4 regions of the Vibrio tapetis subsp. tapetis genome follow, and region 1 is predicted to be linked to each of the others. Evidence: predicted binding sites of a transcription regulator. Region 1 holds the regulator's gene; each other region holds the start of a gene.
What was found. Region 1 encodes PurR, which represses purine synthesis genes. Its sites were predicted from a motif close to TNANGNAAACGTTTNCNTNA; they were not measured.

Region 1 (8,036 bases):
ATGAGAGTTATCCCTATGCAAGAAGCTAAAGCGTTCAACGAAAAACGGGCAGAGATATATTGGTGGCTATCGAGCCTATTTGCGCGTGAACTAACTGAAGATGAATTAACGGCGTACCATACAGCTGAGATCAGAGGCTTTATTTCTGGCTTAGGTGAAAACCCTCAGTTAACAGAGGCGACATCCGCGCTGATTAACTCGCTTAACCAACTGCAAGACCGTGCCGATGTTCAACTAGAACTGTCCGCCGACTTTTGTGGTTTGTTCTTAGCTACCGCCAAAAATGCGGCACTCCCTTATGCCTCCTTGTATATTGGCACTGAAGGTTTGTTAAACGGTAAACCTGCTCTGGCAATGGAGCAACTGATGAAAGACAAAAACATTACCAAGCAAGAAGGCTTTAATGAACCTGCCGATCATCTCGCATTAGAGCTCGACTTCCTTGGTAACCTAATCGTGCGTTCTAACGAAATCGACAATGAAAACGACTTTGAGTTGGCTTTACTGGAACAAAAACAATTTATCGAACAACACATGCTGACTTGGGTTCCATCATTTAACGCAAAATGCCGCCAATTCGATGAATTTGGGTTTTATGCCGCAGTAGCACAGCTGTTGCTTGCCTTCCTTAAGCTTGATTGTGAATACATTTCAGGCGAGCAGTAAAAGACATCTAGAGGGTCGAAAATACGGCCCTCTCCCTTCATTTTGGTCATCTCTCGTTATCATTTTTCATTCCTGAATTCACTGTTTTAATGAATACATCGTCGTTTTGAAACAAATAACGTTGTCAGAGTGTTTGAATCGGTCTAAAATTGTGATCGCAAACGATAAAATATGAAAACACGCCAGTTCCATGAAAACCGCCTATATTGAGCGGTTTTATTTTTTGCATTAATTATATTTGGTCAGCCCTCCATTAAACTAATACTCATACGGTGCTGACTCGACAGGAAATTTTTATGGCCACGATTAAAGATGTTGCGCGTATTGCCGGTGTATCGACTACTACGGTTTCACATGTAATTAATAAAACTCGTTTTGTTGCTGAAGCAACGCAAGAGCGAGTAAACAAAGCAGTAGAAGAACTAAATTATGCCCCAAGCGCTGTCGCACGCAGCCTTAAGTGTAATACGACCCGTACGATCGGCATGCTAGTAACTCAGTCTACCAACCCATTTTTCGCCGAAGTTGTCGACGGTGTTGAGAGCTACTGCTACCGTCAAGGCTACACTTTGATTCTGTGTAATACTGGTGGTATCTACGAAAAGCAACGAGATTATATCCGTATGCTCGCTGAGAAACGTGTAGACGGCATATTAGTCATGTGTTCAGATTTAACGGAAGAACTTCGTGGAATGCTTGATTCTCACGCTGACATTCCAAAAGTAATCATGGACTGGGGCCCTGAAAGCTCTCATGCAGATAAGATCATCGATAACTCTGAAGAAGGTGGGTATCTAGCAACGAAATACCTAATTGATCACGGACACACAGACATCGCTTGTTTAAGTGGCCACTTAGACAAACTCGCCTGCATCGAGCGTATAGCCGGTTATAAACGCGCTCTAGCCGAAGCAAACATTGAGTTCCAAGAAGATCACATCATTGAAGGTAATTTCGAATGTGATATGGCGGTTGTCGCAGCGGATAAAATCATTGCTATGGCACAACGCCCAACCGCGGTTTTTTGCTTCAATGACACCATGGCTCTTGGACTCTTAAGTCGTCTTCAAGAAAAAGGCCTGAGCGTTCCTGACGATATCTCTGTTATTGGTTACGATAATATTGAAGTCTCTGGTTACTTTTCACCGCCACTCACCACGGTACACCAACCTAAACGTCGTGTTGGTAAAACAGCTTTTGAGATCTTGCTTGAACGCATTAAAGATAAAGAACATGACAAACGAGTGTTTGAAATGCACCCCGAGATTGTTGAACGTCAATCCGTCAAAAGATTAATCTAGCAAATAGCAGATTAATTCATATTTAATGGCCCTTGCTTCATATGCGAGGGCTGTTTCATATTGTAGGCACTCTTATTTGAACCAATGTCACATTAAGAAACCTCAATTGTGATGTTTGTTCCGATTTTTCACTATGATTTTATTGTCACGCACAGGGCAAACTACTTGAAAAAGTAGGACGCAAAACTTCCGGCCTAAATCAATATGTATTATTGGTATGGTAGTGGGGTCGCCGATGGCAAATATGCAAAATTTATATAGCTACCTTGTGGCTTATATAACACTCGCATAGTTTTGCTCACTTCTCGGACCTGATTTTGGTGACGTTGTTTCTAAACCGAGATTATTAGCATGGATAAACCGATATTAAAAAACTCACTTAAGCTATTTGAGACTTTAGGGAAGATAAAATCTCGCTCTATGTTTGGTGGCTTTGGTGTCTTTGCAGACAATACTATGTTTGCTTTGGTCGTAAACGATACTCTTCACATAAGGGCTGATGCAGCCAATGCGCTGACATTTAAGCAACAAGGTCTTCAGCCTTATGTCTATAAAAAGCGTGGTTTTCCCGTCGTTACCAAGTATTTTGCATTACCTTTTCAGATGTGGGAAACGCCTCAAGATATCCTCGATATTGCACTTAAGGCTCTCACGGTTGCAAATACCGAAAAGCTCAAGCAAGCCGAGGTGAAACCAACTCGTTTAAAAGATTTACCTAACCTGCGTTTAGGTACTGAAAGAATGCTTAAGAAAGCCGGAATCAATAGTGCCGACGATTTACGCACTCACGGTGCAGCTAAAGCTTATCAAGCAATTAGCCAAACGCACACCGGAGATGTTGGATTCGAGCTATTGTGGGCGCTTGAAGGCGCTATTAACGGCACACACTGGTCAGTCATCCCGAAACAACGCAGAGACGAGCTCATCGATCAGCTAAATTAGGTCGACATAATATGAACAACAAAAAACCGCGAACTGACAAGCTCGCGGTTTTTTTTGTATCAAATGAAAGTTTTATCCTATTTCCTCTGTCATACTTATTAAGATTTATACAACTTTTCTAAACAGGACGTAAATATGAACAAGAAGATCATTTTAGGGATAGTCTTCATCGCTGTAATCGTGGTATTGGCGATCAATTTTGGTCCACACCTAACGCTTGAAAACGCTAAAGCCCAACAAGTTGCTTTAGGTGAGTTTATTGAAAACAATTTCATTGTTTCAGCGTTAAGTTACTTCGCATTATACGTATTAGTCACCGCCTTCTCTGTACCCGGAGCTACCGTAATTACCCTACTCGGCGCCGCACTATTTGGTTTTACCACCGGACTTATCTTAGTTTCTTTCGCCAGTACGCTTGGCGCAACATTGGCGTTTTTGAGTAGCCGCTATCTACTACGCGACTGGGTACAAAATCGATTTGGCGCCAAGTTAGAAACCATTAATGAAGGGGTTAAGCGAGATGGGGCATTCTACCTATTTAGCCTACGCTTAATCCCTGTTTTTCCATTCTTCTTGATTAACCTCGTCATGGGATTAACACCAATAAAAACGCTGCAATTCTATTTTGTAAGCCAACTCGGCATGCTCCCTGGCACTGCAGTATTTATCAACGCAGGCACGCAATTGGCTCAAATAGAAAGCTTATCCGGTATTGTCTCCCCTACTGTTCTATTATCCTTCGCATTATTGGGCGTTTTCCCAGTCGCCGCTAAGTGGATCATGGGGAAAGTACAGTCGTCTGTACAAAAAAAAGCCAGCTAGCAGAACGATAATAAAACGAGAGAGAGTATGAAATTATTTTCCGCCACAATCCCGCCGGAAGCGCACATTGTTTGCGAGCTACTCAAGACGCAAGGGATAGAGTGTGAAGTTCGCGGAGAAGGCTTGTTTGGCCTTCAAGGCGAACTGCCTTTCGGGGAGAACAGTGAGCCTTATGTATGGTTGTTAAATGAAAGCCAACACCAGCTATCATTAAGCCTCATACAGCAATATTTGGACTCAACGTCTAATGGGCAAACGCCGTGGTTGTGCAAACAATGCGGCGAGTCGATTGAACCGCAATTTTCTTGCTGTTGGAATTGTGGCTCACAAGATTTGTAGGGAATGATTAGGGCTAAAGGCTAAGTAAAGCAGAGAAAGCAGAGAAAGCAGAGACGGTACTCAGGTTTGGGGAAAAGAGTACCGTAACGTTATGAACAAGCGTGCTGCTGAATAAAGGCGATTGATTGCCTGTTAAAGGCTTCCGGCTTTTCAACATTACAGACGTGACCGCAATTTGGAATCTCGATCAACGCACTTTTCTTGTGTACTTTTACCATCTCTTTTACCGGTTGGATAAACATGTAGTCTTTATCCCCCATAAGATAAAGCGTCGGTATAGGGATATCTTGCTCTTTAAAGTAACGCATTAACGGATTCACATCCGCAGCCAAGGTATACCAGCGTTTGAATTCCTTTTGGCATAATTTTTTTGCTTCTCGGATGAATAAATGCCGTGATTCTTTTTGACTACGCTGAGGCATAACGATATAAGCAAATAAGCGATACAGCCACATATATGGCAAAATATTCTTGCTCCAATCCCCCAGTTTTACCAAGGCTTGAGAGCGAGCGTTAAACCGTGTTACCGCGCCACCAAGTACCATACTTGATACTCTTTCAGCTGCGATTTCAGCGACATTGCGCACGATGATCGTTCCAAGAGACATTCCGACAAAGTGCGCTGATTGGATCTTTAAATGATCCATGACTTTCAACACATCCTGCGATACATCTTTGAACGTGTAGTCGCTATTAATGATGTCTTTTATAAGCTGGTGTGAACGACCGTGTCCACGTAGATCCACCAACACTAAGTTGAAGTGCTCTCGATAGGCTTTGATTTGTTTAAACCAAATAGATGAGCTTCCGCCCGCACCATGGACGAATACCACCCAGTGTTTACTCGTTGGGTGAAGGTAAGTTTTATGGAACAGCAAGGCGTCAGACATTCAAATATGCTTATCTATTTATTTTAGTACTTATATTGATTGCAAAATACTACCACATATAAAAGGCAGTGTAACAGCAATGCCTAGGTGCATAACCTAGTACCGAAGCTTTCACGCGCTACATATTGATCACTTTCAAATTTAAGTTACTCATTTTCTTATGTCTTTCAGGTTAACGAACCACAATTCATACCGACTTACTTCGCCAACCATATTGCAACAAATTGCGTCATTTCGTGATATCTAGAGCGATTAGGCTTACTGATATAAAAAAGGCCTCGCAAGGAGGCCTTCTAATAGGAACATTGGTCGTTCTATCTTAATGCAGCGCGGTACATCTCATCGTACAGCTTAGCCGAATCGATCCAGCTAAAGTCTGTGTTCATGGCATGTAACTGAACGCGTTTCATTTCATCAGGTTGCTGAAGATACAAAATCAACGCTCTTTGCATAACCGCTAACAACGCGAGAGGCTCTGGCTCGTCGAAGCTAAAACCTGTTGCTTGTTTTGGGCTCTGATCATAGTCCACCACTGTGTCTTTAAGGCCACCGACCGCACGTACGATTGGCAATGTTCCGTAAGACATGCTGTAGATTTGATTCAAACCACACGCTTCAAACTCTGAAGGCATCAAGAAGAAGTCCGAACCTGCTTCAACTAAATGAGCTAGACGGTTATCGTAAGCTTCGATAAAAGCGAATTTAGTCGGAAACTGTTTCGCCACTTGATGCAGTTGCTGAGCCACTTCTGGTTCACCCGTACCAACGATAACCAACTGGACGTCATTACGAAGAAACTGCTCTAAAATTGGCAATATGTAGTGGAAGCCTTTCTGATGCGTCAGACGGCAAACCATACCAAATACTGGCAATTTTTCTGTTTGTAACCCGACTTCTTCTTGCAGACAACGCTTATTCAGCGCTTTGCCTTTCACCATACTCGTTAATGTTGGCTTGTAATTAGCAGGTAAGTGTTTGTCCGTTACCGGGCTCCACTCACTGTAATCACAACCATTAACAATGCCGTATAAGTCAGCACTACGATGAACAAAATCATCGACCATTCCGTGTGAACCAAGCGGTGTCATTAGTTCTGCAGCGTAGTTGGGACTGACTGCATTTACTTTGTCAGCAAAGGCAACGCCTGCTCTAAGCATACTGACATGACCATAACCATATTGCAGGTGATCCATTCCCGACAGATTAAGCTCTGGGATGATCTCAAGCTCATCGTAAGAATAAATACCCTTAAAGATGGCGTTATGTACTGTTAACACACTACGAATATGCTGATAACGCTCATCATGCTCATAACGTGTTTTTAGTAAGAATGGTATTAGCCCTGTATGCCAATCATTTGCATGAATGATGTCTGGATTAATGCCCAGTTTTGGCAACATATCTAGACAAGCAGAAGCGAAAAAGCCAAAACGTTCGCCGTTATCGGCATAAGCTTGATTCGCTTGCGCATAGAGTTCAGGTCGATCAAAGTACTTGTCGCACTCAACCGCATAAACATCCACACCATCAAGCGACAACTTGCGGACTTGATAGCCAATATGAGGCCAAAAATCCAACTCTGTAGAGAGGACAACTTGCGCGTCCGACTTACCTGGCAGTTTTTGATACGCAGGAAGTACAATCGCAACCTCGTGACCTAACCCTTGAAGCGCTTTCGGCAGAGCCTTAGCCACATCGGCTAAGCCTCCACTTTTGATCAAGCCTTCAGCTTCAGATACTGTAAACCAAATGTTCAATCGATCCATCTTAGAATCCAACTTTCATCCCTTTCTTAACGACAACAATGCCATCAGGAGAAACATGGAATCGTTGTGCGTCTAGTTCTAAATCTTCACCAATAACGGTGCCCGGTGCAAACTCAACATTCTTATCAATGATTGCGCGGCGAATTTTACAGCCAGCGCCTACTTTAACATCACCTAACAAGATTGACTCGCTGATCATTGAGCCACTAGCAACATTACTGCGATAGCCAAGTACAGACTTGTAGATATCAGAGCCTTGAACGTAACTACCACCTGAGATCAAACTATCGGTAACTTTGTTTACCTTGTTTTCATCAACGTCAACAAAAGTTGCTGGCGGCAATGGTGGGTAGTATGTATGCAACTGCCACTTACGGTTATAAAGTGAGAATTGAGGATCTTTGTCTAGTAGATCCATATGAGCAGACCAGTATGAATCGATGCTACCTACATCACGCCAGTACGTTGTTTCTTTCTCACCGCTGATTTTATTGGTTGAGAAGTCGTAAACGTACACATCACCTTGAGGGAACATTTTCGGGATAATGTCTTTACCAAAGTCATGGCTTGATGCTTCGTTGTCTGCATCTTCACGAAGTTCTTTACAAAGAGCGTCTGTCTCAAAAATGTAGTTACCCATAGAAACCAACGCTTCGCCTGGAGAACCAGGGATTGATTTAGGGTTTTGTGGTTTTTCTTCAAAACCAATCATCTTGCCGTTTTCGTCTACTTCAATAACACCAAATTCAGAGGCCTCAGATAAAGGCATACGAATTGCTGATACTGTTAAGCTTGCTTCTACTCGTTTGTGGAAATCAAGCATTTGGCGAATATCCATTTTGTAGATATGGTCAGAGCCAAAAATACAAACTTGATCAGGGTCAGCCAACTCAACGAAACGGATGTTTTGGTAAATAGCATCTGCTGTGCCTTCATACCAACGTTTACCGTCACGCATTTGAGCAGGGACTGTATCAATGAATCGATCCGTAATACCGGATAGGTTCCAGCCTTTTTTCATGTGAAGGTAAAGTGATTGCGATTTGAACTGTGTTAACACGTAAATACGCATTAAATCAGCATTAACGAAGTTGTTTAGAGCGAAGTCAATCAGACGGTAGCTACCGCCAAAAGGAACCGAGGGTTTACTGCGTGATTCCGTTAAAGGACGAAGACGTGAACCTTCACCACCCGCAAGAATCATTCCTAGAACACCAGCCATTTTAAATCTCCATATTTATAGTTTTTTGACATCTGTGTTAGCAACTAGGTAAATAGCGCATGTTAAGTGTCTAGGTATTGACGTTTAT
Region 2 (8,036 bases), 210 kb from region 1:
AGAGAATATTATGAACCTAATTGACTATATGCCACATACATTATTGATACTTTTTGAGCGTACCTTTCACCCCTTTTCTAGCGACTGCATTATTTTTCGTAAAATATTGAAGAGATATCTCACTTTCTAATACTTGACCGTAAAGGCTTTTTAAATTGGCTCCCCCAGAGTAGTGGGCACTTAGAGCCTTTCATCGTCGAAACACTGAAAGTAATGCGTGACATCAACGAAAATTACTGGCGTCACTTCCGAGCGTGGGAACGATATGGCAGCGCTATATTTTGAACTAGCAACTCTAGGTGCCTGTCCCTTCAAGCAAAGGTTGCTACTATCAGCGAGTGTGGTCGGTGGTTATCAGAACTCTACTTGATGAGTGCGCTAAAAAACATCATGAAAATGCCGGATGTATTGTTTAGGCGTTAGGCCTCGGTGTTTTTTGAACATGCGATTAAAACTGGCTACGTTGGTATAACCTAACCGAACAGCAACCTGATCGACTTCGATCCCTTTGCTGAGTAAATCAACCGCGACATTACTCATCACATAGCCGCATACGGTCGAAAAATTAAGCCCTAGGCTATGTAATCGGCGTTGAAATTGCTGCTCCGACAAGCCCAGTAAGCTGGATACCGAAGACAAGGTTGGTAAACCAAAGTAGCGGCTATAGTTAACCATTTCATAGATCACTTTTAGCTCATCTTCTGGTTCTGGCATGTTCAATATCTCATCCAGCTCTGTAAAATTCATCGCCAAACGTTTATTTGAAATTTGACGAGACTGCTTGGTTGCCAGCCTTAAGTCAGAATGAATCCATACCTCGGTTCTTGAATGACTCCATCCAATGTCGCAGCCAAAAAATGCCTTGTACGCTTGCTCATTTTTACATACACCAGAAATCATAACCCGTTGAGGCGCGAAGTCTGCGCCTAGGTATTCGCGCAGTACTTTCGTCATGAATATTGCTACACGCACACTATCGTGTACTTTGACTTGTGGCGAGAAATTGGGGTTGTTATAAGTCCACTTAATAATAGAACCAACTTGAGCGCCAGCCATAAACGCGCCAGACTGTAAGCTCCCGACACCATAGTTAATCCGCCGAATGGTGGAAGCCAAATCGTAGCCCGAGAACAACCAGCGCCCAATGGCTCCCATGCTTTCTATATCCAGGATCTGTGCCAATTCAAGGATGATGTCTGGGTTAGCCGTCTGTTGTACTAAAAGGCTAAACCAGTCGTTCACTTCATCAATTGGGATCAAGTTCATCGGGTTAAGAAATACCGATTCTGGTATACCTAATTGATTGATGTCTATCCCATACCGTTTTACCGCTAGCTCACCGATATTAACAATTGCTATCGCACGCATGAAATGAACACTCTTCACAACAATCACCTTACCAATTACATCAATATAACCTCAATATTTAAGTAATCTGTCATATTGAATCTATTTATTCAATTCTAAATCACAATAAGTTCATCTTAATCATCAGGAGTATTGAATGAGCTTACTTAGTGTCCCGTTTGTAGGAACTGGCGCCGATACTGCGCTGCATGTTGTCGCGGCAGTGATCCTAATCGCTACAATTGGCGCAGCAGCATATGGTTTCTGGAAACTGCATGAACTACCAATCAACAAAGCGCACAGTAAAGATCATCATCAAATAGGATTGATTACTGCCCTCACATGGATTGGTTTCATTTGGCACTGGGTATGGGTATTGGCCGTTATTCTCGCGTTTGTTGATATGGAAAAGGCCATCATCAACCTTAGAGACACATGGCGCCATACACCCGTGACAATCAAACAAGAGGAACCAAAATGTTAGAAGGCTTAGCAGTATGGTCACTATTTATTTACCTATTACGAATGGTCGGTATGCCATGGAATAAAGCGACTAAGTCGTTCGCTTATCTGGGCGGAACGTCATGGCTGCTATTCGTTTGGGTTGGGCTTATTAATTTTACCCCGATGGACTTGTCGGGAGGCTCGGTCGTTCAGTCGCCTCATATTCAGCTGCGTCCCGATTCTAGCAATGTGACTGGAAAGGTAGAGCGTATTTACGTTAAGCCTAATCAAGATGTGACAAAAGGCCAGTTGATTTATGAGCTTGACGACACCCGCTATCAAATCGCCTTAAATCAAGCCACGGTGAAAAGAGAGGCAGCAGAAGTCGCACTGGATGTTGCCAAAGAAGACATCGCTATCTCTAAAGCGGCTTACCAATCACTATTGCAAGACCTAGAGACATCTAAGAGCCAATTAATGGCAGCAAGAGTCGACTACGATCTGCAAAACAAAATGCTTATACGCTACAACGAACAAAACAGAGTGGTAAAAAACACCATTACCGCCAGCGACATTGATAAGCAAACCAGCAGTGTTGAAATGGCAAAACAAAACATGAATGTGATCAACTCTCAAATTAAGAAAAAACACGTTGATGCCGATAAAGCCAAGCTGGCCATAACCAAAGCAGAGCTTGCGGTAAAAAGCAGGCACGCCGACTTACGTACCATTGATGAACAAATAGCGCAAACGCAGTGGGATTTAGACAGTACTAAGGTATACGCACCCGCTGACGGCTTTGTTACCAATTTCATTTTGCGTGAAGGACAAAGGGTATCGATGATGCCTCGCTTACAAATGTACACTAACGAAAAATACGTCTTGATGCGCGTAAATCATCAAGCAATCCGAAATGTAAAACCCGGCCAAGCAGCAGAGTTTGCCTCATCGGTTTATCCCGGAAAGGTATTTGCAGCAGAAGTAGAAGGAATTGTTGAAGCAACGGGAGAAGCACAAGGCAACTTACTTGGTTTTGACGACTCTGTACGTGCGACAACCGGGAAAAACTTACAGAACAAGCACCACTTTGTGCGCCTCAAAGTAGCAGAAAGTGACGGCTACGACTTACCGGTAGGTTCGGTTGGGTTAGCGTGGGTAAGCGGAGAAAAGCCAGTTGGATTCATGGCATTTCTTGATGTCATTCGAGGCATCATCTTACGAATGAAGTCCCAACTTTACTTCTTCTATTCGATTTAGAAACAAAAAAAGAGCAAGGGAACCAAACGGTCTCTTGCTCTTATCGTTTCTAGCTTCTCGCCTTCAGCCTATCAAGCTTAAGCGTATACAGGTAGACGCTTACAAATTTCTAGAACTTTGGCTTTTGTAGCTTCGATAACAGACTCATCGCCTAGGTTATCAAGGATGTCACACACCCAGCCAGCAAGTGCTTTTGAATCTTCTTCTGAGAAACCACGACGAGTGATTGAAGGAGAACCAACACGGATACCAGAAGTAACAAACGGGCTACGAGGATCGTTTGGTACTGAGTTTTTGTTCACTGTGATGTTTGCAGAACCAAGTACAGCATCCGCTTCTTTACCTGTGATGTCTTTGTCGATTAGGTCAACAAGGAACAGGTGGTTCTCGGTAGAACCTGAAACGATGTTGTAACCGCGAGCCAGGAATTCAGCAACCATTGCTTTTGCGTTAGCAACGACGCGAGTTTGGTATTCTTTAAACTCTGGCTCTAGCGCTTCTTTGAACGCTACGGCTTTACCCGCGATAACGTGCATTAGAGGGCCGCCTTGGCCGCCAGGGAATACCGCTGAGTTTAGCTTCTTGTAAAGATCTTCGCCTTCGTTAGAAAGGATAAGACCGCCACGTGGACCAGCTAATGTTTTATGCGTCGTTGTAGTAACAACGTGCGCATGAGGAACTGGGTTCGGGTATACGCCTGCAGCGATAAGACCAGCAACGTGTGCCATGTCTACGAAGAAGTAAGCGCCAACTTTGTCTGCGATTTCACGCATGCGCGCCCAATCACAAATTTGAGAGTAAGCAGAGAAACCACCAATGATCATCTTAGGCTTATGTTCTACTGCTAGTGCTTCCATTTCTTCGTAATCGATCTGGCCAGCTTCATCAATACCGTAAGGAATGATGTTGTAAAGCTTACCAGAGAAGTTTACTGGAGAACCGTGAGTTAGGTGACCACCGTGAGCAAGGCTCATACCTAATACAGTATCGCCTGCGTTTAGCAGCGCCATGTAAACCGCATTATTCGCTTGAGAACCAGAGTGAGGCTGCACGTTTGCATACTGTGCGCCAAATAGCTCACATGCACGCTCGATTGCTAGCGTTTCTACTTTATCAACAAACTCACAACCGCCGTAGTAACGCTTACCAGGGTAACCTTCTGCGTACTTGTTCGTTAGTTGAGAACCTTGAGCTTCCATTACACGTGGGCTGGTGTAGTTTTCTGAAGCAATTAGCTCAATATGCTCTTCTTGGCGAAGAGTTTCTTCCTGGATTGCGGTAAAGAGGTCCGCATCATAATCAGCGATGTTCATGTCACGCTTTAGCATCTGTATCTCCTGACTCAGATAATCTCAAAGTTTCAAAAAAACCACACAACGACCAAAAGCAAACGTTTTCGTCACCGTATTAATTGCCGATATTCTACATAATTTGATCTATGTCATAAAGTGTAAATTACACTTTCTTTATGTAAATATCTCATGATCGACATTAGTCCTTATCACGATCAAGGGCAATATGGTTAACTTATCACCGATAAGTGTCAACCACCAGCTTTACACTGTGTAAAACTTCAGTTACACGCCTTTGCGTCATTTTTACCTTTGTAGCTACCGAAAACATAAACTTTTCTCTACTATTCACGCCTCTAATGGCTAGATAACTATAAAAATGATGGAAAAACACTCAAGTAAAGAAGATTGGATTGCTATTTTAACCGGCACGTTTGTTGTTGCTCAGGGCGTATTCTTTCTACAGTCTTCACATTTATTAACCGGTGGTACTACCGGCCTTGCGCTTTTATTGACTCAGTTTGTGCCATTAAGCTTCGGTATGATCTATTTCATCGCTAACTGCCCATTTTATCTATTGGCTTGGCGTCGCTTTGGGCCTCGATTCGCCTTTAATAGTGCAATATCTGGTGCGCTTGTTTCAATTTTCACCGACAACTTACATCATGTAATTAGTGTGGATGCGATCAACGATGTGTACTGCGCTATCGTTGGGGGATTGTTAATGGGATTGGGCATGCTTATTTTATTTAGGCATCGTTCGAGTTTGGGTGGGTTTAACGTATTATGTTTAGTTATTCAAGATAAGACCGGCTTCTCGGTCGGTAAGAGTCAGATGATCATTGATGCATTAATTCTTGTGACTTCTTTCTTCTTCGTATCAATAGAAGTGATCGCTGTCTCCGTGTTAGGTGCGGTAATGCTCAACCTCGTGTTAGCGATGAACCACAAGCCGACACGCTACACGGTTAAATACAGCTAACACGACCACCATCCCCTTTTAGATGTAAAAAAGGCTTTGGAGATAACTCCAAAGCCACATTCTGTAACGACTAAGTTTTGCTTTATATGAAAGCCACTATTGGGGGTTGCCTGCCAATTTCAATTGACTCCTTAGCAAGTGGCCTATATGAAAATTAGTGCTCAATAAGAAAAATACGCGTCTCATACGGTTTAAGAACTTGTTTAGCCATCACTGAAGTATTTTCAATATCTGAATAGTTACCTAATAGATAGCGGCCTTTTTCCACATCCTCCCTTACAGGCAACGTCACCTCAACTTCATTGCCATAGTAGTTGTTTACGCACACCAAGGTTTGTTTTTCTGATTGGCGCTGGTATGCAAAAACACTCGAGTGATTAGGCAGTAAATCCAGATAATCACCTGTCGTTATCACCTCAACCTCTTTGCGCATCTTTATTAATTTCTGATAAAAATAGTAAACAGAGTCGATATTTGCTACCGCTTGTTGCGCATTGATTTGCAGATAGTTCCCGGCAACTTGAAGCCAAGGTGTTCCCTGTGTAAATCCAGCATGTAAAGAGTCATCCCATTGCATCGGGGCACGAGAGTTATCACGAGACTTTTGTGCCAATATGGCGAGCATGTCAGCTTCGGCAACGCCTTGTTGCTTCACCATGATGTCGTACATGTTAGTACTTTCTACATCTTGGTACTGATCAATGCTGGTATAGCCCGGATTGGTCATTCCGATCTCTTCACCTTGATAGATGTAGGGCGTGCCTTGCATCATATGTACTGACGCAGCCAACATTTTAGCGGACTCGACACGGTAGCGTTTATCATCTCCCAAGCGACTAACAATGCGTGGCTGGTCGTGGTTACACCAAAACAGTGCCCCCCACCCCTTACCATTCAACCCGGTTTGCCAATGATTAAAGATCTCTTTTAATTGTAAGAAATCAAACGGCGCATTGGTCCACTTGTCTCCGTTGGTATAGTCGACTTTCAAATGATGGAAGTTAAACACCATAGACAGCTCTTTGTTATTGTTAGCGGAATACTGCTGACAATGCTCAAGCGTTGTAGAAGACATCTCGCCAACCGTCACGCTGCCGTATTTTTGGAACACCGCTTCACTGATTTCTTGCAAATATTCATGCACACGTGGGCCGTCAGTATAGAAACGGCGACCATCACCAATTTCATCGCTAGGAAAGTCTTGCTGCTTGGAAATTAAATTGATGACATCTAAACGGAAGCCATCAACGCCTTTTTCCGCCCAAAACCTGATCACCTCTTTGACTTCAGCGCGAACTTTTGGATTTTCCCAATTTAAGTCGGCTTGTTCTTTTGCAAATAGGTGCAAAAAGTACTGATTGGTTTCACGGTCTAACTCCCAAGCGCTGCCACCAAATTTGGACTGCCAGTTATTCGGTACTTCATCATCTACTGGATCTTTCCAAATATAGTAGTCTCGGTACGGGCTGTTTTTGTCCCCCAAAGCCGACTGAAACCAGTGGTGATGAGTTGAAGTATGATTCACCACGATATCCATAATAATACGAATGCCACGTTGGTGAGCTTGTGCCAACAACTGCTCTAAGTCTGCCATTGTGCCAAACTCAGGATTCACCGAGTAATAATCTGAGATATCATAGCCATTATCAATCATCGGAGATTGGTAAACAGGAGTAAGCCAAATTGCATCCACACCCAGCTTTTTTAGATAATCGAGCTTAGAAATGATCCCTTTTATATCGCCCGTTCCACGACTTCCACTGTCACAAAAACTTTTAGGGTAAATTTGATAGATAGACGCTGTGCGCCACCAGTCTTGTTGTACTGCCACCATTCCAAAGCTCACTTACTTAACGATGTAAAAATAGAAAATCTGAATTGAGTGGCCGTGAAAATCTACGTTAACAACGGCCATTTAAAGTACTTATGTATATAAACTCGATACGTTAGGCACTAACTGCAGTCAGTTCGCCTTTACCTTGAGCTCGTTTGTACATGAACAAAGTCAGAGCAGCAGGAACGACAATCGCGACAGCCATCGCTATTAAATATACTGACCAGTATTGAGGTTGAATGGATAGAATGCCTGGCAAGCCACCGACACCGATACCATTCGCCATCACACCCGCACTACCACAAATTGCCGCAGCAATCGCAGAACCAATCATGGCGCTCAACATTGGGAATTTGTACTTCAAGTTAATGCCGTACATCGCAGGTTCCGTAACACCAAGGTAAGCAGAGATAGCGGCAGGGACTGAAATATCACGCTCACCATTTTTACGGCTAATAATAATAATGCCGACAACCGCAGACGCTTGTGCAATATTGGACAATGCAATCAAAGGCCAGATTGGCGTACCACCCATTTCTTGCATCAATTGCAAATCAACGGCATTGGTCGTGTGGTGCACACCGGTGATAACCAGTGGGGCATAAAGAAAGCCAAATACCATTGCGCCGATGACAGCAAAGTCACCCGTCATCGCCGCTTTTGCCGCGAATGCAACGCCATCACCAATAATTCGACCAAATGGGCCAATTAATGCGTGCGCCAAAATCACAGAAAGAATGATAGAAACAAACGGCACCACGACTAAATACAAGTAAGCAGGCACAATGCGTTTCAAGTTGGTTTCAATGAACGCCAGAGCAACACCGGCTAACATGGCAGGAATGACTTGAGCTTGGTAACCCACCTTTTCAATGACAAA
Region 3 (8,036 bases), 970 kb from region 1:
ATGGTGTCATCGGTACCTCGCAGTTCGACAGAGCCTACATACAGTGGCAAAACGATGATTGGCAAAATCGAGTAGGGAGGTTTCGAGTTAACTGGGCGATGACCACGATTTGGAATCCGAATGACATCTTCAATTCCTATTCAATATACGATTTCGATTACGAAGAACGCAGTGGTAGTGACGCAATAGCGGTGAGTCGAAAACTTGGCTTTGCCAGTTCACTTGATCTTGTTTCTAGCCCTAATGAAGAGAAAGAACTAGACAGCTATGCGGCGCGTTACTTATTTAACCACGATGGTTGGGACTATCAAGCCATGGTCGGAAAGTCAGGCTTAGATCAAGTCTTAGGAGCCGGCCTTGCTGGTGATGTGTCGGGTGCAGGAGTGCGTGGTGAGTTAAGTTGGTTCAATCCGACTCAGGATGAATGGCAATCGATGCCGGTTGAGCAAACCACCATTGCAAGTTTGGAAGCCGATTATAGCTTTGGAGGGACGAGAAATTGGATTGGTAGAGTCGCGATGCTGTACATCTCTAAGCCTCAAACAACCGACAGCGCAATTAAGTACTTAAACTTGCCTCTAACCGCACGAACATTAAGTTTCACAAAACAGACACTGTATGCCGATCTGGGCTTTGATATCTCGCCTTTAAGCCGAATCACATTCTCGTCTATCTACTACCAAGATGGCTCGATGTATTTCAGTCTTAATAGCAGTTATTCACTGTCTAATAATGTTCAGTTGTTGGCGGTTGCGCAGCGATTTGATGGCAGGTCTGGTAGTTTGTTTCATGAAAGTGCAAGCACGTTGGTATTTGGTCAAATCAAGTGGAGTTTTTAGCTTATCGCTATGTTATATAGCTAAGCTGACTATTTAAATCTAAATCAGTTATCTAATCTATAGTTCTATCAAGTTGCGGGAAGTATATGATTATTAACGATATGCATAAAATAGAACTGAACCCGGTATTTTAGTTAAGAATTCGGTTTTTTATACTCAACATCATGAAAAATATGATAAAAAACGAAATATTTTTCACTTTCATTACTTAAGAGTAATTGACTGTTTTATTGCTAACTTTCAGAGTTAAATTTCGTGGTATGGCGTATTGTTAGTAATAATTGTTGATTAGTTACGTTTTTATTGATTGAACTATCACCAGCGTCAAGAGGATACGTTCAAGAAATTTGGAAAAAAATTAGCCAAAATCATGAGGTTGGCTTACACTTTTCAACATGAAGTCAATTTTAAGTTGTTTGACTATTCATATTGCTTTGGCGCTACTGATTGGTAGCTAAGTTTAACACAGCTTTGAGGAAAGTTTTATGGCGCTCACCAAGGCCGATCTGGCTGAGAACCTGTTTGAAAAGCTCGGATATAGTAAACGGGATGCCAAGGACACGGTTGAAGTCTTTTTCGAAGAAGTTCGAAAGGCACTCGAAAATGGCGAGCAGGTGAAATTATCAGGATTTGGTAATTTTGACCTTCGCGACAAGAATGAAAGACCAGGCCGTAATCCGAAAACCGGTGAAGACATTCCAATCACCGCACGACGAGTCGTTACATTCCGTCCTGGGCAGAAGTTAAAAGCTCGCGTCGAGAGTATCGAAGTCGAGAAGTAGCCCTAACAGTGAAAATAAAGACCACGCCTATATGCGTGGTCTTTTTGTATTCTTGACTAAAAGGCTAAAGGCGAGCGGAATATTTCGGCCTTGATTTAACGTCAAGGCCGCGGTTATTACGCTGCTGTTGCTTGTGGAGAGATATAAGGCTGCCAAGCTTGATGATATAAATCGAATGCTTGGTTTCTGAGCTGGGCGACTTTGCCCATTTCAAACTCATTAAGAGGACGATCTTGAGCTACGGCCGTTCTTTCTATCCCTTGAATTACTTTGTAAATGTCATGTTCTGGGCCACTTTTCACGTCAGCAATGGCTCTTAAGTGTAATTGTACTTCAACCATCAGTTTCGTTTTCGGAAGCTCAACCACCACATTTAAATCACGGTAGCCGGATTTGTTCGGGGTTTTGAATCTATTTTTTGCTTTAACAACGGTCGCTTCACGGGTTAGCGTTTCGTACGCAGCCATTAACCCTTCAACATCGTCGGCGATGATTGTGGCACGAGCCAGGTCTGTGATCTTGTTGGTATTACCATTGAGTTCGAGTTCGATTTTTTGTTTTGCTCTGTCTGCTGACTTGATGCCAGAGAAAAACGCTTGAGTGCCACTTAGCATTGCTGTGCTTTTACAAAGAGATTCTAATTCGAATTGCGCTTGGTGTGCTTTTGAGTAAAGCACGTCGAAGTCTGTATAAGGTTGAATTGGATTGCTATTGAAAGATTCAATGGCATAAAGACCGCTCAAGCTGTATCTAAACGAGCGTGAGCTTATTTGGTTTTGCGAGGTGTTTGATGTGCGGCTATCTGTTAGGTTGACAGTAGGCAACGGCATAGCAGCTAATGGCGCACGGCTTAACAGCAGCAACATTAGTGCAGTCGTTCTTAAAAATAGGTTCATTCACACTCCTTAAGGACCCAGTCAAATAGGGTGTACTAATAAGGTTACTTTGCCTCTCAAACAGTGTGTGTCAGTTTCTCGCTGACGTACTTACTATATGGGGACAGGATACCCGATTACAACCCTAACAACGTGATTAAGACCACACAGTAATACCTCTGGTTCATTACAAGCGCATGAATTGACATTTAATTTACAAATTACCTACTGAAACTGGGTGAGCTGATTATAGTGTTTTACTTTATTAACTCAGTGACATTCTGTATTCTCGTTTCATAATTGGTAGACGAGTAACGTAAATGCAAGATCAGGAGCTGTGGCACAACAAATGGGCGTCAAATCAGATAGGTTTTCATCTCGATGATGTCAATCCTCTGCTTATCAAATATTGGCCTCAATTATCCCCTAGCCGTGAACAGAGCGTTCTGGTACCACTTTGTGGTAAGTCAGAAGATTTAGTGTGGCTTGCGCAAAAACATGATGAAGTTCATGGAGCTGAGCTTAGCGATATTGCCGTTCGCTCCTTCTTCTCAGAACATCTTTATACACCGCTTGTGACTCCACTTGATAACCATCACACCCTGTATCAATTTGATGAACTTTCATTATACGTCGGAGACTTTTTTACCGCGCCATTGCAGCCTGTAGAGCTAATTTACGATCGTGCTGCCATGATCGCTTTGCCTGCTGGAATTCGCCCGATATACGCAGACCGTATTCGTAACTTGTTAAAAATTAACGGTCGAATGTTGTTAGTGACGTTAGATTACCCGCAAGAAGAGATGACAGGCCCACCATTTAGTGTGACTGAACAAGAAGTTCGAGAGCTGTTTGCTGGAATGAAGCTAACGAAACTTTATCGTGATGATGCCGATGAAACACATCCACGAATTAAAAAAGGGTTGTCTCGCTTTGCTGAAGAAGTTTGGTTAATCGAAAATAGGGATGAGGCGCCAGGCGAAGGGCATTAAAGAATAAGGCAAGAGAATAAAAATCAAGAGCCAACGATTGAGTCGTTGGCTCTTTTTGTGTGCGTTAGATTTTTAATAAAGCACGGTTACTTTTGCTGCATTTTCAACGGCATCTTCAACGGCTGTTTCAATGGAGTCGCGACGAGTAAGCGTAACACCTAAACGGCGGCGACCATCGATTTCAGGTTTGGCAAACAAGCGGACTTGCGTTTGTGGCGCGCTTAATGCGTCTTTAACGCCGTCAAAGCGAATATTAGTCGACGTACCTTGGCCAAGAATGACGGCAGAGGCACTTGGTCCGTATTGAGTAATACTGTTAATTGGCATACCAGTGAAGGCTCTTACGTGCAGAGCAAATTCTGACATTTCCTGAGAAATGAGCGTAACCATACCTGTATCGTGTGGGCGAGGAGAAACTTCATTGAAGATCACTTCGTTGCCTTTAATGAACAGTTCTACGCCAAAGATACCGTAGCCACCTAAAGCGTTAACGACTTTTTCCGCTGCACGTTGTGCGTTTTCAAGTGCCGTATGGCTCATGATTTGTGGCTGCCACGACTCGCGATAATCGCCATCCTCTTGGCGGTGCCCGATCGGCGCACAAAAGTGAACACCGTCTACAGCACGAACAGTCAATAATGTGATTTCGTAATCGAAGTCGATAAAACCCTCGACAATCACACGACCTGCGCCAGCTCGGCCACCATCTTGTGCGTAATCCCAAGCTTTTTGAATATCATCAGCATGCTTGATAACGCTTTGCCCTTTACCTGATGAACTCATTACAGGTTTTACAACGCAAGGAATACCAACAAACTCAATCGCTTGTTTAAAGTCTTCTAGGCTGTCGGCGAATCGGTAGCGTGAGGTTGGAATTTCCAATTCTTCAGCGGCTAAGCGACGGATCCCCTCGCGGTTCATCGTCAGTTTTTTTGCGTGCGCAGTGGGCACAACATTGAGGCCTTTCGCTTCAAGTGCAACAAGCGTATCGGTCGCGATGGCTTCAATTTCAGGTACAACGTAGTCTGGTTGTTCTTTTTCAATGAGCTTTGTTAGGGCTTCGCCGTCTAGCATGTCAATCACGTATGAGCGGTGAGCAACTTGCATTGCTGGTGCGTTTTCGTAACGATCAGCTGCGATGACTTCAAGACCTAAGCGTTGGCATTCAATCGCCACCTCTTTACCTAGCTCACCAGAACCGAGTAAAAGAACACGAGTAGCATCTTTAGCTAAAGCAGTACCAATACTTTTTGGAGTAACAGACATTTTGAACCCTATTCATTTGTTGAGTTGCTGCGGATCATACTGAAAAACGATCATTACGCAATCGTTTGCTACTGAATAGATACAATTATTTGCCAACAAATTTCAGCTTGTTTAGCTTTTGAACAAATAGAAGCTGAATAGGCAGTAATTGAAAAGACGATGGAGTGATGGTTGATCGTACACTCATCATTAAGGCCCTAAAAAGAGCCTTAATGATGATCTATAGTTCGCCACTAGCGCGCACTAATAAGCGATGTATTCTACCGGAACATCTGGGCTAATCGCTTCCATAGTCCCTTGAGTATCAATCAAGTGGCTCATTGAACTTTCAAGCATTTCTACTAGCGCCACAGATTCAATATCTGCAAAAGTGTTACCGGCTAACAAAACTTGAACGAGGGCAACTTGGAGCGGGGGTAGGCTAGGGTTAAAAGCGGCGTTCTCCGCGTAACTGCCTTTAACTATTGCACCGTCAGAAGTACGGATAGCAACACCACTATGATTTTTGGTGTAAGGTGAGTGGCTCATATTCAATGCAGCTACAGCTTGCTGTATGAGTTCATCATTACTTTCACTAGTGATGCCTTTATCGACTTTTGTCATCAGGCCTTCCGTTACACCAAGGTCTGCAGGGCCAAATGAGTCAGGTAAATAGGTATGTAAAGACAGAGCTTCGCGCTCTGGCAGTTGTATCATCAAGTCTTTAGCTGTTGTCAGTTCGTTCATGAATTGGCGGCAGTGACCACATGGGCTAAAGTTGACAGTTACATCAATAAGGCCTTCTTCACCTTTCATCCATGCATGGCTAATCGCTGCTTGCTCGGCGTGTACGGTTTGTCCTAACTGAACGCCAGCCATTTCAACGTTAGCGCCAAAATACAAGCGTCCAGAAAGCCCACGAGCAATAGCGCCAACATAAAAGTCTGATAGAGGAACATGGGCGTAAGTAGCAGCTAATGGAAGTAGGGCGAGTCGCAACTCTTGATCGGTTAGACCAGAAGCATCTAACAGTGATTGAAACTGCAACTTAGAGATAGTTGCGTCGTAGCTCATTTCGCTAATGATGACTTTAAGAATGCCAGCAATGCTGTCTGGCATTTTGCTTAGTACTTGTTCAATACGCTCGTTCATACGTGATCCTTTTATGTTATGTGTATCATTCTAGGTCAAATAGAAACAATAACAGTGATCATGATCACGCTTGTAAGTGCAACGATAATGTTCGTTACATAAATTGAGAGGGGTCACACATGTAATCAATTACATGTGTGACCCCTCGCACTATTGAATGGGCGCAAAGTAGAAACTTAGCTACTTAGCCAAACAACCAATGAGAAAAATGCAGGGGCTAGAATAGAGGTGATAACCCCACAAAGTACCAGTGCCAAACTACTAAAAGCGGCATCTCTAGGATCTTTCTCTATGCAAGTGGAGGTTCCAAGCGCATGAGAAACAGTACCCATGGTTAATCCTTTCGCTATTGGGTGCGTAATACCTACCAAATTGTAGATTGGATACGCAAATATTGCCCCAAATAGACCAACAATTAATACAAATATGGCGGCAATGGATGGCTCACCACCTAAGCTACTAGAGACTTCCATCGCAATTGGAGTCGTCACCGATTTACCGAGTAAGCTGGCTATGAGCGTTAAATCGGTATTGAGATAAACGGCAATGACAGATGACGTTAACATCGACATGATGCTGCCTACACCGCAGGCGAGTAGAATGATCCTCCAGCGAGTGCGAATTTCTGGTAACTGCGAATATAGCGGGTAAGCCAAAGCTACGACAGCAGGCTGAAGTAAATAGCTCAGGTAGTCTGTTTCTCCGTAATAGGTTGAAAAATCGATATCAAGTAATAATAGAGCACAGATGATGATAGAAACGCTTATCACCAACGGATTCATGATCGGGTTTTTCAATTTTAAGCTAACAGCTCTAGCAAAAAAGAAAACAGCAATGGTGATAACAAGCCACATACTACTTCTCTCCTTTTAGAATATGTTCCAACGTTAATCCTAATAGCACTAAGACGATCGCAGTTCCGCCCACGGCACTTGCCAAAATAGGCAGTGCATTTTCCGCGAGCATTTCATAGTGATCCATCAATCCGACGCTGATAGGAACAAACAGCAGAATCATATAGCGGATGAAAAGCTGAGAGGTTGGCTTAACCCATTCAACAGGCACAATGCCGAAAACCAGCAAAGCAAACAACAATAGCATGCCAAAAATACTACCGGGAATGGATGTACCGAGAGCTGATTGAATGGTTAGGCCGGCTAATAAGCAGGCCATAATAACAGCGAATGAAACCACGTAGCCGAGTAGGCGTTTAAACATAGGAGTGCCTTTATGAGACAAGTTTTTCTACATAGCGATAAACGGATTTTAATATAGCTAATTTCGTTTCGTCACTTTCATGTTCGTGAGCTAAGTTTTCAAGATTAAGCATGTATTCTTCAATACGGTTCTCGTAATAGCCACGACAATGTGCGGCCCACTTTTGTTGTTCGCCTTCGCTTAACGTGTGAGGGTAATGGCGAGCACGATAACGGAATAGAAGTGGCGCGATACGATCATCGCTGAAGCTAATATCGAGATCGCCAAGATCTTCGGGCTTAGCGTTGCGAATGATGTCCATTGCGGCTTTGTCTGCTGGCGAGAAAAATCCATCGTACAGTTGGGTATCTACATCTGGATTTTTGTCGTACTGACGCTCGTTGCTGTATAGCTCTGTCAGCTTTTCTCTGATCTCTGGGTGCTGTTTAATCAGTGCTAAGTTCTTCAAACACTGTTCGCGATCAATTCCGATTTTTTCGGCATTTTCTGCCGTAAGTGTTTTAGCCGGAGCCAGTGTCGGGCATTTATTTAGTTGCACCAGTTTCACAGGAATAGGCTGCTCCCCCTCGGCAAGTTCATCGCGTTTGGTGTACATACGTTCGCGGATCGCATCGACGTCTAAATTGATTAATGGTTGCGGATCGAAAGCCAAGTTAATCATCACGACGGCATTTTTGTTTGTCGGGTGCCAAGCAACCGGAACCATCCAACTAGTGTAGGCGCATTTAGGCCCAAGCATGCCTGAAACATGCATTAGTGGCGTCATATTAACGATATCAATTAAGTCATTCAGTTTACGTTTGTGCCGCATACTAAATAGATAATCAAAGAGTTTAGGTTGAGCTTGCTTAACTTTTTTTGCAAGTTCAATGGTAGCGATAACATCAGCCATCGCATCGTGGGCATTTGCATGTTCAATGCCATTGGCTACTG
Region 4 (8,036 bases), 800 kb from region 1:
GCTCTGCGTTGTCTACGTCTGCTGGCTTATCACCAAGCTGCTTGTAAACTTGAGCAAGTGCGGTTGCACCTAGGCGGTTTTTGCCGTTACCAAGGTCGATAAGAACTAAGCTTGAATCTCCTTTGTCTGTACGAAGTTGAGGCGTGATCGTCTTACGAACATCTTCAACACGCGCAAACGCGGTAATAACAAGAGAAAGCGGAGAAGTGACTTCTTTTTGCTCGCCATCTTGTTCCCACTTGGTCTTCATAGACATTGAGTCTTTACCTACCGGAATAGTAAGACCTAGAGCAGGACAAAGCTCTTCGCCGACCGCTTTCACCGCTTCGTAAAGACCGGCGTCTTCACCAGGGTGACCCGCTGGAGACATCCAGTTAGCCGACAATTTAATGTGTTTGATATCACCGATGTTTGTTGCGGCGATGTTGGTGATCGCTTCACCGACAGCTAGACGAGCCGATGCGCCAAAGTCTAGAAGTGCAACTGGCGTACGCTCACCCAGTGACATTGCTTCACCGTGGTAAGTGTCGTAGCTTGCTGCCGTTACCGCACAGTTAGCAACCGGAACCTGCCAAGGGCCAACCATTTGGTCACGAGCAACAAGGCCAGTAACAGAACGGTCACCAATAGTGATTAGGAACGTTTTCTCAGCAACAGTCGGCAAACGAAGAACGCGGTCAATCGCATCGTTCATTTCGATGCCAGTGCGGTCGATCGCTGGGTTATTCGCTTTCAACGTTTTCGCATCACGGTGCATCTTCGGCGTTTTGCCTAAAAGAATATCCATTGGCATGTCGATAGGCGTATTGTCGAAGTGTGAATCTTCTAACTTAAGATTACGCTCTTCTGTTGCCTTACCTACGACTGCGTATGGTGCACGTTCACGCTTACAAATCGCGTCGAATGCTGGCATATCTTTGTCTGCAATCGCCATTACGTAACGTTCTTGAGATTCGTTACACCAAATTTCAAGTGGGCTCATGCCCGGCTCATCGTTTGGTACGTCACGTAGGTTGAAGATACCGCCACGCTCGCCGTCGTCTACTAGCTCTGGCAATGCGTTCGAGATACCACCCGCGCCCACATCGTGGATAAATGCGATTGGGTTATCGTCACCTAACTGCCAACAACGGTCGATCACTTCCTGACAACGACGCTCCATTTCTGGGTTTTCACGCTGTACAGAAGCAAAATCTAGATCTTCAGACGAAGAACCAGAATCCATTGAAGAAGCCGCACCGCCACCAAGGCCGATGTTCATTGCTGGACCACCAAGAACCACTAAGCTTGCGCCTACTGGGATCTCTTTCTTCTGAACATGATCATCACGGATATTACCCAGACCACCAGCCAGCATGATTGGCTTATGGTAACCACGTACTTCTTCACCGTTGTGCGAGTTCACTTTTTCTTCGTAAGTACGGAAGTAACCTAATAGGTTAGGACGGCCAAACTCGTTATTAAATGCTGCGCCACCTAGCGGGCCTTCTAGCATAATATCAAGGGCTGTCACGATACGGCTTGGCTTACCAAAATCCGTTTCCCATGGCTGTACGAAGTTAGGAATTTTAAGGTTAGATACCGAGAAACCCACCAAACCTGCTTTTGGTTTGCCGCCAATACCGGTTGCGCCTTCATCACGAATTTCACCGCCTGAACCTGTAGAAGCGCCCGGCCAAGGAGAAATTGCCGTAGGGTGGTTGTGCGTTTCTACTTTCATCAAGATGTGTGTTTTCTCTTGGTGATAGTTGTATTCACGCGTTTCTGGATCTGGGAAGAAACGGCCAACAGTTGAACCTGTCATTACCGCTGCATTATCTTTGTATGCTGATAACACGTGTTCTGGCGTCGTTTCGAACGTGTTTTTGATCATTTTAAACAGAGACTTCTCTTGTTTAACACCATCAATCGTCCAATCGGCGTTGAAAATCTTGTGACGACAATGCTCTGAGTTAGCTTGAGCAAACATCATCAGTTCGATGTCCGTTGGGTTGCGACCCAACTTGTTTACAAAGCTATCAACTAAGTAATCAATTTCATCTTCAGCAAGTGCCAAACCTAAGGTTACATTTGCTTTCTCTAGCGCCTTACGGCCGCCAGTAAGCAGGTCGACGTCTGCAACCGGTGCCGGCTCAGCAACGGCGAACAACGCATTTGCTTGGTTCTCATCGCTAAAAACAACTTCCATCATGCGATCGTGTAGCACCGCTTTCAGTTCAACGATTTGAAGTTCAGTTAGCGCTTGCTCAGTTTCAACGTAGAATGCCGTACCACGTTCTAGACGTTTAACTTTATCTAGACCACAATTATTAGCAATGTCAGTTGATTTTGAAGACCAAGGAGAAATCGTGCCAGGACGAGGCGTCACAAGAAGTAAAAGACCTTCAGGCTCATGCTCTTGGATGGTTGGTCCGTAAGTCAGTAGCTTTTCAAGCTTCTCAACTTCAGACGCATCTAAGTCAGCCGACACGTCAGCAAAATGCATAAACTCAGCATAAATACCAGATACAGGTAGGCTTAATTCACGACAAAGCTCGATAAGCTTGTTAACTCGAAACTCAGATAGAGCTGGGGAGCCACGCATAATTTTCATGTGCTTAGGTCTCTTTTGCAATTGATTAAGGTGATATTGGAATAAATTCAATCAGTTAGGATTAACACCCAAACTTATGCCAATTTCTCCTCTACGTTTGCGGGCGTATTATAGATTAATTTTTTTGTGACGTAACCATCAAAAGCAACCGTTTGCGCCTTTTTTTTGCTTTCTATCGGAAATGCGCCTTTTTTAAGCGGCTTTTCACTGTTTTATTTAATGGTGCTATGCCACTGATTACGGCTTTGGTATAAAGAAGCCTATGATTTAGTATGAGTATTAAGAATTGAAGATAAAAGCCCCGATTTCTTGGCTATTCTCCCTCACATTTTGGTTGGCAGTTGCCACTGGACTGTCTGGTTGTCAGATCGAATCTGACCCAAAAAGTGAACTAGACCAAATCCGCGAACGCGGCACGCTGCGCGTTGGCACTCTTAACAATCAACTTTCCTATTACATCGGCCCAGATGGCCCTACTGGTTTAGATTACGAGCTCGCGACGCGCTTTGCTAAAAGCCTAGATGTAAAACTTGAAATGAAACCTGCCTATCGCTTGGCGGAGTTATTCCCGGCACTAGAACGTGGCGAGATCGACATGATAGCAGCAGGGTTAAGCCATACTCCTCAACGCCTAAAACAATTTCGAGCGGGCCCAACGTACTACTACGTAAGCCAACAGGTTGTCTACAAAAAGGGACAATGGCGGCCTCGTAACTTAAACCAATTGGTCGAGAGACAAATTCCTTTAGTGGTCGTCAAAGGCTCACATTTTGAAGATAGCCTCGCCAAGATGCAAAAAGATGAACCGGCGATCATTTTTCGGACAGACGATAATTCCGACGTCAATGATCTGATGCTTAAAGTATCGACAGGGGAATTACCTTTAACCATGGCTGACTCTGTCGAGCTTTCATTGGCGCAGCGTATTTACCCCTCTTTAGCTGTCGCCTTTGAAGTTACCGAAGACCAACCTATTTCTTGGTTTATGCGCCGTTCTGATGATGAAAGCCTTTATGCCTTGCTGATTGAGTTTTTTGGTAATTTAAAGCAGTCAGGAAAGTTAGCTAAGCTGGAAGAGAAATACTTTGGCCACGTCGAAAGCTTTGACTACGTCGATACACGAGCTTTCATTCGTGCGCTTGATAAAACACTGCCCAAATGGGAGCCCTTATTTAAGAAGTACGCTAAAGATTTTGATTGGCGTCTCATTGCGGCACTCGCTTATCAAGAGTCTCATTGGAATCCTGTTGCCAAGTCGCCCACAGGTGTGCGAGGCATGATGATGCTTACATTGCCAACCGCTAAAATCGTTGGTGTGACGAATCGGCTCGATCCAGAGCAATCGGTTCGTGGTGGCGCGGAGTATCTACGCCGAATCGTTGCCCGAGTGCCCGACTCTATCTCTGAGCATGAGAAAATTTGGTTTGCGCTCGCATCATACAATGTCGGTTACGGTCATATGATGGATGCAAGACGCCTAACTAAATCTCAGGGTGCAGATCCAGATTCATGGGCTGACGTGAAAGACAGATTGCCTCTGTTGAAAAAGAAAAAGTACTACAGCAGGACTCGTTATGGCTATGCTCGCGGTGATGAAGCTCGTAATTATGTAGAAAACATCCGCCGTTACTACCAATCTATCATTGGGCATATTGATAAGAAGCGCATTATTGAGCAGCAAATTTCAATGGATGATCTGCAAGTGATCGATATTCCTATTTCAGGCGCCAGTGCAACGCTATCACCTGATGCAGATACATCGGCTTCTGCCTCAACATTACCAAGTAAATAACCGCCATTTTTGGTTCGTTAAACGCTTAAATAAGACATGCCACCTTTAAATAGGTGGCATGCTTCACATTTCCGTAATATGTGCCACACATCACCTCTTGCAAAGTAATCATTAAAGCCATACATTAAATTTGTGACTGAAAACATTATGTCACATGATGCCCATTTGATTCATTCAAATTGAATTAACAAGGCATCGTCACTTCTAAGATGAATTCATAGAACGGTAACAAATACCGCCTATAACTAAGGTTCACTTTCAAGTGAAAGAAGGCTTGGCATTAAGCTCATACTTGTACAACATCAAGTAACATTAGAACGTTAGTTGCACTCTACAATGGGAGCAGGAGAAGCTCAGAGGTAATTGATTGTTCAAAGTTTAAAGCCAGTTAGTTAACAGACAACACCGTACTGTAGGCCCACTCCGAGGTTTAACTTTTATGGTGATAATGATAAGGGGAATTTTATGTTCTCTAAAAAAAGGTCGGCAAACCGACTCAAGCAACAATCTGTATCTTCTAACCGTCGTAAGCGCATGCTATCGAATAACAAAAAGAAAGTTATTTGGCGTTGTCGTGGCTTTGCAATGACTCTAGAAGAGTAACAACCCAATTGGCAAACGCCGCCCGGTGTTTGCCTTTATAACCTTTCATCTTCAAAAACCGCTAAACTTCAAGCCCCTAACTCTCTATCGAACAGTACATACTCCCATTACATCGACGCTCAAACAGTACGGTTATTGTTCTCAAGTTCCAACTTATTGGCTTGTTTCAGTGCTTTTTTTTCTTTGCGACGTCTTTTAAAAAATGCCTGTAGCTGCTCTCGGCATGCTTGCTCACACAACCCAGATTCAACTTCAGCATAATGATAGGACGCTTGGCTTTCAAACAGGTTAAGTACACTGCCTGCCGCACCGGCTTTTGGATCGCCAGCACCATAAACCACTCTTTTAACGCGGCTATGCAATAAAGCGCCCGCACACATAGGGCAAGGTTCTAGTGTCACGTACAACGTGGTATCCAATAGACGATAGTTTTGCAGTACCTGCCCTGCTTTTCTCAATACCTGCATTTCAGCATGCGCACTAGCATCGTGAGTGGATATAGATTGGTTCCACCCTTCTGCAATAATTTGGTTGTCTTTCACCAATAATGCACCAATGGGAACTTCACCTTCAGACTCAGCTTGTTCGGCTAGCTCCATCGCTCGACGCATGTAAGCTTCATCTTCGGCACTAAAACTTGGTAAAGGTTGCTCACTCACGGCTTTGTCTCATCGAAGTTGGTTTAAATCGGATTATAGCAATCTCGTTATTCTCTTGCATCGAGTTCTACACCCATAGCGCCTATCACAATACGTCGGACAGATAATCCACTAAGCTTCTTACCTTCGCTGTCAAAAATCGATTGTGAGGATACAAGGCCCAAATTCCCTCTTTCTCATCTTTGTATTGAGTAAGTAACTCTACCAGCTCACCATTCGCTAAGTGTTCTTCAAGATAGTAATCTGGCAACTGCGCAATCCCGAGCCCTTGCAATGCCGATTCCACTAACGCTTTGCCACTATTGCATTGCATTCGGCCTTGGACTTTTAACTGCCGCTTCTCACCATTCTCCATAAAGCGCCAGTAGGCATTACTACCCTGTAAACACTGATGATGATTGAGTTCCAACAAAGAGTGGGGTTCCCCGTAACCTTGTAAATACTCAGGGCTCGCGCACACATGCATTTGCCTAGAGGATAAACGTTTCGCAATGGCACTGGAGTCATCTAAATTGCCTAGCCGAATCGCCAGATCAAAGCCGTGCTCCAATAGATCCAATTTTCGGTTCGACAGCACCACTTCCAAACTCACATCCGGGTGTTGCAGTAAAAACTGATTCAAATGCCGCGTCAGCTTTTGTTCACCATAGGTAACCGGAGCCGTAATCTTAATTTTACCACTCAGGCTCGTACGAAGATCAGTGACCGCTCTTTCTGCTGCATCCAAGCCATCAACTAAATGTCGGCAGTGCTGATAGTAGGTTTGTCCGACTTCCGTCAAGGTCACTTTTCGGGTCGTCCGGTTGAGCAGTTTGCTCGATAAACGCTGCTCTAAACGTCCAACTTTTCGGCTCACCTGAGCAACCGACGTTGAAAGACGATTTGCCGCTTCAGTAAAACTTGCGACTTCGGCTACAGCCACAAATTCAATAACGCCTTCCCACTTGTCCATTATTACCCTCAACACTATATCTAAAACTCACACTGCCTATTATTACATATATGTAATAGTGATTTGCTATTTAGTTGGATTATCAAATCTCGAAAAAGTACTAAACTTCATTCTATATTGAGTCCCCCAGTTAATCGTAAACAACTGACGACTCACTTGGCACCCCAGTGAACTCACTGAGTGAGTGACCAATCATTCTATTCACATTAGGAATTAAGGTATCAATATGACTGACCAATTTATCAAATCACGTGCGGCTATTGCTTGGGGTCCAAACCAACCTTTATCAGTTGAAGAAGTGGATGTCATGCTGCCAAGAGCAGGTGAAGTGTTAGTTAAAATCGTTGCGACAGGTGTTTGCCACACCGATGCATTCACACTGTCAGGCGATGATCCAGAAGGTATTTTCCCTTCAATCTTAGGTCATGAAGGTGGCGGTATCGTTGAAATGATCGGAGAAGGCGTAACGAGCGTTTCTGTTGGCGACCACGTTATCCCACTTTATACCGCAGAATGTGGCGAATGTAAGTTCTGTAAATCAGGCAAAACTAACCTATGCCAAGCCGTTCGTGAAACGCAAGGTAAAGGCTTAATGCCAGACGGCACCACTCGCTTTTACAAAGATGGTCAGCCTATCTATCACTACATGGGTTGCTCTACGTTCTCTGAATATACGGTTCTACCTGAAATTTCTTTGGCGAAAGTAAATAAAGAAGCACCACTGGAAGAAATTTGCCTATTAGGCTGTGGCGTAACAACCGGTATGGGCGCAGTACTTAATACCGCAAAAGTACAAAAAGGCGATACTGTCGCTATCTTCGGCTTAGGCGGCATTGGTCTTTCTGCCATTATTGGCGCTCAAATGGCTGGGGCAAGCCGTATCATTGGTGTTGATATCAATGAAAGCAAATACGAGCTAGCAATGAAGCTAGGGGCAACAGATTGCATCAATCCTAAAAACTTTGATAAACCAATCCAAGACGTGATTGTAGAAATGACCGATGGCGGTGTTGATTTTTCATTCGAGTGTATCGGTAACGTTGACGTTATGCGTAGTGCACTAGAATGTTGCCATAAAGGCTGGGGTGAGTCGGTCATTATTGGTGTTGCTGGCGCTGGCCAAGAGATTTCAACTCGACCATTCCAACTAGTAACAGGCCGAGTATGGCGAGGTAGCGCGTTTGGTGGTGTTAAAGGCCGCTCTGAATTACCAGAAATCGTAAACCGTTACATGGCGGGAGAATTTGGTCTACAAGAATTCATCACCCACACCATGCCACTGGAAAACATTAATGAATCTTTCGACCTAATGCACAAAGGTGAAAGTATTCGTACTGTTATTCATTTCGACAAATAACAGCGGTTAACAATAACAACATACCTGAACTGTCCCGTTTAATGCGATATAAGCGTTAAACGGGAATTCATCGTAATTTT

Region 2: a site for PurR is predicted at 4,431-4,450, ahead of glyA (serine hydroxymethyltransferase). Genes of this name have one in related genera too.
Region 3: a site for PurR is predicted at 4,808-4,827, ahead of purT (formate-dependent phosphoribosylglycinamide formyltransferase). Genes of this name have one in related genera too.
Region 4: a site for PurR is predicted at 2,734-2,753, ahead of purL (phosphoribosylformylglycinamidine synthase). Genes of this name have one in related genera too.

Annotation. Positions count from the first base shown of each region.
Region 1 is NZ_LT960611.1:1,720,776-1,728,811, forward strand. It holds gene torD (molecular chaperone TorD) at 16-666, shown strand; gene purR (HTH-type transcriptional repressor PurR) at 963-1,967, shown strand; cyclic di-GMP riboswitch class I at 2,113-2,204, shown strand; gene VTAP4600_RS07640 (TfoX/Sxy family DNA transformation protein) at 2,319-2,909, shown strand; gene VTAP4600_RS07645 (TVP38/TMEM64 family protein) at 3,045-3,731, shown strand; gene VTAP4600_RS07650 (putative signal transducing protein) at 3,759-4,070, shown strand; gene VTAP4600_RS07655 (alpha/beta fold hydrolase) at 4,160-4,960, opposite strand; gene glgA (glycogen synthase GlgA) at 5,275-6,726, opposite strand; gene glgC (glucose-1-phosphate adenylyltransferase) at 6,728-7,948, opposite strand.
Region 2 is NZ_LT960611.1:1,512,895-1,520,930, forward strand. It holds gene VTAP4600_RS06765 (AraC family transcriptional regulator) at 379-1,386, opposite strand; gene VTAP4600_RS06770 (MFS transporter) at 1,505-1,831, shown strand; gene VTAP4600_RS06775 (HlyD family secretion protein) at 1,825-3,048, shown strand; gene glyA (serine hydroxymethyltransferase) at 3,126-4,376, opposite strand; gene VTAP4600_RS06785 (YitT family protein) at 4,723-5,322, shown strand; gene treC (alpha,alpha-phosphotrehalase) at 5,477-7,156, opposite strand; gene treB (PTS trehalose transporter subunit IIBC) at 7,269-8,036, opposite strand, start outside.
Region 3 is NZ_LT960611.1:749,649-757,684, reverse strand. It holds gene VTAP4600_RS03500 (hypothetical protein) at 1-839, shown strand, start outside; gene ihfA (integration host factor subunit alpha) at 1,325-1,621, shown strand; gene VTAP4600_RS03490 (RelA/SpoT-related domain-containing protein) at 1,738-2,517, opposite strand; gene VTAP4600_RS03485 (thiopurine S-methyltransferase) at 2,817-3,488, shown strand; gene purT (formate-dependent phosphoribosylglycinamide formyltransferase) at 3,561-4,754, opposite strand; gene cdd (cytidine deaminase) at 4,998-5,885, opposite strand; gene VTAP4600_RS03470 (LrgB family protein) at 6,062-6,739, opposite strand; gene VTAP4600_RS03465 (CidA/LrgA family protein) at 6,741-7,103, opposite strand; gene sbcB (exodeoxyribonuclease I) at 7,114-8,036, opposite strand, start outside.
Region 4 is NZ_LT960611.1:2,519,310-2,527,345, forward strand. It holds gene purL (phosphoribosylformylglycinamidine synthase) at 1-2,593, opposite strand, end outside; gene mltF (membrane-bound lytic murein transglycosylase MltF) at 2,886-4,385, shown strand; gene VTAP4600_RS25945 (hypothetical protein) at 4,851-4,988, shown strand; gene tadA (tRNA adenosine(34) deaminase TadA) at 5,108-5,599, opposite strand; gene VTAP4600_RS11235 (LysR substrate-binding domain-containing protein) at 5,733-6,599, opposite strand; gene VTAP4600_RS11240 (S-(hydroxymethyl)glutathione dehydrogenase/class III alcohol dehydrogenase) at 6,826-7,956, shown strand.